DNA from 3 places in the Actinoplanes sp. NPDC051343 genome. Region 2 is predicted to be linked to each of the others. Evidence: riboswitches for the same ligand, from Rfam matches in the RefSeq annotation. Region 2 holds a riboswitch; each other region holds the start of a gene.
What was found. Region 2 has a riboswitch for cyclic di-AMP ahead of ACIA5C_RS31625 (transglycosylase family protein). Riboswitches for the same ligand answer to the same signal wherever they lie in the genome.

Region 1: another riboswitch for cyclic di-AMP. It lies ahead of ACIA5C_RS13815 (NlpC/P60 family protein); the one in region 2 lies ahead of ACIA5C_RS31625 (transglycosylase family protein).
Region 3: another riboswitch for cyclic di-AMP. It lies ahead of ACIA5C_RS38705 (coiled-coil domain-containing protein); the one in region 2 lies ahead of ACIA5C_RS31625 (transglycosylase family protein).

The regions. Positions count from the first base shown of each region.
Region 1 is NZ_JBITEL010000003.1:681,375-683,628, forward strand. Features, by position in the region: gene ACIA5C_RS13810 (M56 family metallopeptidase) at 1-888, shown strand, start outside; cyclic di-AMP (ydaO/yuaA leader) riboswitch at 1,011-1,147, shown strand; gene ACIA5C_RS13815 (NlpC/P60 family protein) at 1,163-2,161, shown strand; gene ACIA5C_RS13820 (M1 family metallopeptidase) at 2,217-2,254, opposite strand, start outside.
Region 2 is NZ_JBITEL010000010.1:299,397-301,650, reverse strand. Features, by position in the region: gene ACIA5C_RS31635 (LysR family transcriptional regulator) at 1-149, opposite strand, end outside; gene ACIA5C_RS31630 (YybH family protein) at 241-588, shown strand; gene ACIA5C_RS31625 (transglycosylase family protein) at 684-1,358, opposite strand; cyclic di-AMP (ydaO/yuaA leader) riboswitch at 1,360-1,526, opposite strand; gene ACIA5C_RS31620 (saccharopine dehydrogenase family protein) at 1,733-2,254, shown strand, end outside.
Region 3 is NZ_JBITEL010000015.1:71,154-73,407, forward strand. Features, by position in the region: gene ACIA5C_RS38700 (ABC transporter ATP-binding protein) at 1-340, shown strand, start outside; gene ACIA5C_RS38705 (coiled-coil domain-containing protein) at 377-1,393, opposite strand; cyclic di-AMP (ydaO/yuaA leader) riboswitch at 1,391-1,536, opposite strand; cyclic di-AMP (ydaO/yuaA leader) riboswitch at 1,722-1,862, shown strand; gene ACIA5C_RS38710 (coiled-coil domain-containing protein) at 1,868-2,254, shown strand, end outside.

The sequences.
Region 1 (2,254 bases), on a different contig from region 2:
GCTCTCGGGCTGACCCTGTCGCTGCTCGTGCCGGGGCCGCTCGCCCGGTCGCGCTGGCCCGACCGGGCGCCGCGCGCGGCCGTACTCCTGTGGCAGGCGATCACCCTGGCCGCCGTGCTGAGCGCGCTCGGCGTCGTGCTCGCGGTGCCCGAGGAGCTCACCCGGGCGTACGGCTCCCGTAAGCCGGTCGTGGCCGGCGCCCTGTTGATCGCCCTGGCCGTCGCCGCCGTGATCGTCGCCCGGCTGCTGATCTCGCTCTGGGGCGTGACCCGGCGCTCGCGGGCCCGCCGCGAGCGCCACCGCCTGCTGGTCGACCTGCTCGACCGGGCCGAGCGGCGCCACGAGTTCGGCCCGGACCACCTGCGGGTGCTCGAGGGCGCGCTGCCGCTGGCCTACTGCGTGCCCGGGCGCGAGCCGCGGGTCGTGCTCAGCGACGGTGTGCTGCAGGTGCTCGACCGGGCGCAGGTCGACGCGGTGCTCGCCCACGAGCAGACCCATCTGCGGCACCACCACGACGTGGTGATGGAGTCGTTCACCGCCTTCTACCGCGCGGTGCCGCCACCGCTGCGAAGCCGGGTGCCTCTGGACGCCGTACATCTGCTTCTGGAGATGGTGGCCGACGATGCCGCACGGCGCGTCGCGGGCCCCGCGGCCCTGCGGGCCGCGCTGGAAAGGTTGACCGATGCGGTCCCTCTGGCGGAGGACGCCCGGGCCGACCCGTGGGGTGACGCGCGTCGCCGGAGACTGGACCGGCTGTCGGCGCCGCGCCCCGAGTCGCCCGGCCTGAGTCTTGTCGCGGGACTAGCCGCGGCCGCCCTGCTGGTACTACCCACCGTCATCCTGGTCGTGCCCTGGCTCGACCGGGCGCTGGAGGAGTGGCCGTTCTAGTCACTCTGAGTGGCTGTCGGCATGCAAGCAGTTTCCCCGTCGCGTCGGCTTCAGTTAAGGCAATGATCGGGAGTACGGTGGTGCCCGGTCCGGCAGCCCCCCATCGTCCATCCGGCCGATCTGACGGACCACCGCCTAATCGTCGTGCCTTGACGAACCGGGGACCCGAGCAGTTGGGGTGAAGCCGTGCATCTCGCGGCCGGGCGCGCTTCCCGCTCGAACCCGTCAGCTAACCCGATCGGCGGATGAGGGAAGAAAGGACGACGCACGTAACGTGAAACGGAACGGGGCGCGCCGCGCCGTAATGCTGCGCAGCCTGCTCTGCCTCGTCGCCGCGGCCGGCGTAGTTGTCACCGCACCGGCCACCGCGGCACTCGCGACGCCCTCGCCGTCCAGCGTCGAGGCGCAGATCGACACCCAGTGGAATCAGCTAGAGCCGATCATCGAGCTGTACAACGACGTGCACGGCAAATTGATCAAGAACCAGGCTCAGCTGAAGAAGCTCACCAACCAGCTCACCCCGCTCCAGGTACAGGTGGACGTCGCCCTGTCCTCGGTTCGCGGCCTGGCCACTGACGCGTACAAGCAAGGTTCGCCGAGCGCGGTCAGTGCCATGTTGATGAGCGGGTCGACGAACCAGCTGACCGACAAGCTGACCCTTCTGGACCAGCTTGCCCGGCACCAGCAGGCGCAGATCGCCGGCGTCGCCAAGCTGCGCGACCAGTACGCCAAATCCAAGAATGACCTCCAGCTTCTGACCAACTCCATCGCCGCGCGCGATGCCGATCTGGCGCAGAAGAAGAAGGCCATCAATGTGAAGATCGATGCGCTGCAGAAGCTGCGCATCAAGGCGTACGGGGCGTCCGGTGGCGACACCGGACCCCTGCGGATCGGGCCGTGCCCGGTCACCTACACCAACGACGACGGCGGTAAGGCGGCGCGCAAGGCGTGCTCGCTGATCGGCAAGCCGTACGTCTTCGGGTCGGACGGCCCGAGCACGTACGACTGCTCCGGCCTGACCAAAGAGGCGTGGGCGACCGTGGGCGTGACCCTCGACCACTACACGAAAGACCAGTGGAACGAGGGCAAGCCGGTCAGCCGGGGAGATTTGCAGCCAGGTGACCTGGTGTTCTTCTTCCCTGGTTCGTTGCACCACGTGGCCATCTACATCGGTGGTGGTGAAGTGGTGCATGCTCCGCACACGGGTGACCATGTGCGGATGGCGGTGATGGACAACGTCGGTCCGATCGCCGGTTACCGGCGTCCGGGCTGACCGAGGCAGGCAAGTTGCTTCGGGGGACGCCAATGGCGTCCCCCGTTTGCTGTGCCTAGCCGTCGACGCGGTGGGTCGACCAGAACGAGGTGA
Region 2 (2,254 bases):
CGGTCGAAGAGCTCCGCCCCGAGCTCCTTTTCCAGGGCTTTGACCTGCGCACTCACCCCGGATTGGCTGATTCGCACCCGGGCTGCCGCGCGGGTGAAGTTGGCCTCGTCGGCGACCGCGGCGAAGTACTCGAGCTGGCGAAGTTCCATAACCACAGATTCTAGTTACGACAAGAACCATCTGTTGGACTGCTGAGGCCGACCGCGGAAGGGTGGCGTCATGAACGAACGACAGAAGGCCATGAAGCCCGAAGACCTGACCCGCCTCTTCGTCGAGCGGGCCAACGCCAGAGACGCGGCCGGCCTGGCCGAGCTCTACGAGGAAGGCGCGGTCATGGCCTACCCTCCCGGCGGCCAGACCGTCGGCCGAGCCGCGATCGAGAAGCTATGGGCCGAGCTGTTGCCCAAGATGCCGGAGATCAAGCCCGAGCAGCCATTGCCGACGCTGATAAGCGGCGACCTCGCCCTGACCTCGACGCCGCCGCGTGACGGCTCCGGTGCCCGTGCGCAGGTGGTGCGCCGCCAGGCCGACGGCTCGTGGCTGCGGGTGCTCGACCAGCCCGAGTTCGTCACCCCGGGCAGTCGATGAGGCGGTGTCGCTGTGGTGGTGCCGACGGGGGCAATGGCACCACCACAGCGCACGGGGAACGGGGCACAGGGGTTGGTGCGGTGAAACTATCTAGCTCAGAGCGCGATCCGCTGACCGGGGAAGATCAGGTTCGGGTCGTTGATGATGCCGCTGTTGAGCTTGGCCAGCGAGTGCCAGCCGCCCTTGACCTGATAGCGCGAGGCGATGGCCGACAGCGTGTCGCCCGAACGCACCACATAGGTCTTGCCGGTCGCCTTGACCGACGCCGACCGGACGACCCGGTTGGTGGTCGCCTTGTGCTGGCTCGACTTCGACGACTTGTGGGTCACCGACTTCGAGGTGTTGCTCGACTTGGTGCTGTGCGACTTCGAGCTGTGCGACTCGCTGTGCGAGCCGCTGGTGTTGCTGCCCGAGTAATGCTTGGTCGAGCCGCCCTTCTTGCCGCACACCGGCCAGGCGCCGATGCCCTGGCCCCGCAGAACCTTCTCGGCGATCGCGATCTGTTCCGACCGGCTCGCCTTGTTGGCCGTGCTGGCGTACTTGCCGCCGCCGTACGCCTTCCAGGTGCCCTTGGTGAACTGCAGGCCACCGTAGAAGCCGTTGCCCGTGTTGATGCTCCAGTTACCACCGGACTCGCACTGCGCGACGGCGTCCCAGTTCACGCTGGACGCCTGCGCCGGCGAGGCCGGCCCGAGCAGGGCGGCGGTGCCCGCCACGCCCGCGGCGGTGATGCCGAGGGCAATACGGGCATGCTTTCGAATCTGTGCCATGACAGAAATTCCTCCACGCCTGCGAGGTCAGCTGTCGGGTTCGGGCTGAGGTGCCCGGCCGCGGTTGGCGGCTTCACCCCGAGGCGCGCACCAGCGCGCCGAGGAACTTTTGGGTCCCCCGCTCCATGCCTTGGGTCAATTTCCGTCGGGCGGCGGCAAGGACTCGGCGATCCGCCCACGGTGTCCACGATGGCGGACCCGACCGAACCTAGCCGGACGAATTCGGCGACCGCCAAGTTAAGGTGACCTTGTTCTCAGTAATTGACCTATTTGATCTTTCTTTAGGACGAGTATGACCGATATGTGGAGTCCTTAAATTACCAGTCGGTAACCTTCGACTCCATGTCGCTTTGTCTGATGCAGAATCGGCAACTATGACCCAGCCCACCCGCGAGCACGATGTCGTCGTCTACGGCGCCACCGGCTTCGCCGGCGCCCTCGTCGCCCGTCATCTGGCCGCGTACGCCCCTGTCGGCGCCCGGATCGCGTTGGCCGGCCGTTCGGAGACGAAGCTCACTTCGGTCAAGACCGAGTTGGGCGTCGATTGGCCGATCGTGGTCGCCGACGCCTCCGACGAAGCCGCCCTGTCCCGGCTCGCCACCTCCACCCGGGTGGTCGTCACCACGGTCGGGCCGTACCTGAGATACGGCCGCCGGTTGGCCGCGGTCTGCGCTGCGGTGGGCACCGACTACGCCGACCTGACCGGCGAGGTGCTCTTCGTCCGCGACAGCATCGACGCCAACCACGACATGGCCCGCCGCACCGGCGCCCGCATCGTGCACGCCTGCGGCTTCGACTCGATCCCCTCCGACATCGGTGTCCACGTCCTCAATCGTCAGGTCAAGGCTGACGAGGCGGGCGACCTGACCGACACCACGCTGGTCGTGACCAGCCTC
Region 3 (2,254 bases), on a different contig from region 2:
GGGCATCAACGAGCGGGGCGAGTTCAGCACGCTGCCGATGAAGACCTACTCGTCCGGCATGGCGGCGCGGCTCCGCTTCTCGATCGCCGCGGCCAAGAAGCACGACGTGCTGCTGATCGACGAGGCGCTGGCCACCGGCGACGCGAAGTTCCGCAAGCGGAGCGAGGCGCGGGTGCGTGAGCTACGCGCGGAGGCCGGCACGGTCTTCCTGGTCAGCCACAGCGAACAAACGATCCGCGACACCTGCGAACGCACCATCTGGCTCGAGTCGGGCGTGATCCGGGCCGACGGCCCGACCGAGGAGATCATGCGGATGTACGAGGAATTCAGCAATAAATGAGAGAAGGCCGGCCCCGATGGGCCGGCCTTCTGCGTTTCATCGCACCGAGAGATGTACGTGGTTCTCATGCTCGCTCGACGGGTCGCCGTTGCCCTTCGTGTACGCCTTCCAGCCGCTGCTGGGCAGCCAGATGCGCCGGAACCAGATCACGTAGAGGACGCCCAACTCGTCGGAGTTGTTGATGAAGTAGTTGGCCAGCCGGTTGCCGTAGTCCTTGCTGGCGCCCGACGCGACCCCGCCGAAGCCGCCCTTGTCGGCCGCGAAGTCGCAGGCCCGGCCCTTCGGATGCTCGCCACTGTTCTGATGCCGGAAGCAGGCCACGTAGTGGGTGAATCCGGCCGACTTGGCCTGCTGCATGGCGTGCAGCATGCGCGGGGTGATGCAGCCGTCGGTGGTCGGGTCGTTGACCGTGCATCCCTCGGGTGACAGCGACCCGTCCGAGTTCCGGTTGACCGACGTCGCCTTGGAACTGCCACCGCCGTCGCCCGGTTGCGGGTCGTCCTGTCCGGCGTTCGCCGTCTTGAGCGCCGCCTCGGCCTGCGCCTTGCGGGCCGCCATCACGGCGACCTGTTTCTGCTGGTCGCGCACGGTCGCGTCGATCGCCGCCTTGGCCCGGCCCTGAGTCTCGCGGGCGGTTTGCAGGTCGTGCATCGCCTTCTGCTGGCGGGCCGCCACGGTCTGCAGGACCTGGGCCCGGTCGAGGAAGCCGGCCGAGGAGTTGGCGGTCAGCAGCGCGCTCATCGGCCCGAGCCGACCGGCCCGGTAGGACTCCTGCACGACCTGGTCGAACGCGGCCTGCCGGGGCGCCATCTCGGTGTCGATCCGCTGGAGTCGGGTGGCCAGGTCGGTCTGCTTCTTCTTGGAGCCGGCCAGTTTGTCCCGGGCCTCGAGGTAGCCGCGGGAGGCCGTGTCGAGTTGCTGGGTGAGCGACTTGGAGCCGCCCTCGCCGTCGTCGCCCGACGATCCGGGTGCGGCCCGGGCGGGCGAGGCGAGTCCGGTCGCCGCGACGAGGGCGACCAGTATCGCGGCCATGGTTTTCGGCAGCACAGGCATTCCTTCCGGTGGTGCCGCCGGCCGGGTTAGCTGACGGGTTCGGGACGGAAGAAATCCCTACCGCTCTTCGTCGAGCGGATTCACCCCGGTGTAAAAGGTGGTTCCCCGGCTCACCCCGAAGGGTGATTAGGCGGCGGTCTCCATTCGAAGACCGCGGCCGACGATACCGGACGCCATCGATTGATCGATAGTTTTGATACGCAGAGCAATTGTCCAGTCACTATGCGTCCCACCATTACTAGATGTCGCCGTACGGTAACTGCTTTTGTCCTTTTCGAACCCTGAAGCATTCTCGCTGCTCGGGTAAACTCGGCGCCGGAATCTGCACGGCAGAACACCGCCTAATCGCCGCGAGGCGAGCCGGGGACCCAGGTTTTCCGTTGGGGTGCATCCGCTTGATGACGAGCGGTAGGGATCGCTTCCGTCCCGAACCCGTCAGCTAACCCGGTCGGCGGTCCACCCGGAAGGACATGCATGACCGTCAGACACCGTCGGTGGCTGAATCTCGCCCTGGTGCCGCTGATAGTGGCCGCCACCCTGACCGCCGTCACCGCCCCGGCGCAGGCCGAGCCCGGCTCCGGATCTTCCTCCACGTCGACGTCCCCCGACGAGAAGGGCGGTGACGAGCTCTCCGACAACTCCACCCTCAACGACGTGCTGGAGAGCACCAACCGGAAGTACGTGCAGGCCAAGGCCGCGGTCGCCACGTCGACCACCCAGCAGAAGGCGCTGGCCGGTCAGATCAAGGACGCCGAGGCCAAGCGCGACGCCCTCACCCCCGAGGTCGCGGCGATCGCGACCCAGCAGTACGAGACCGGCCGCCTCAGCGCGTCCCGTTTCCTGCTCGGCGCCGACGACTCG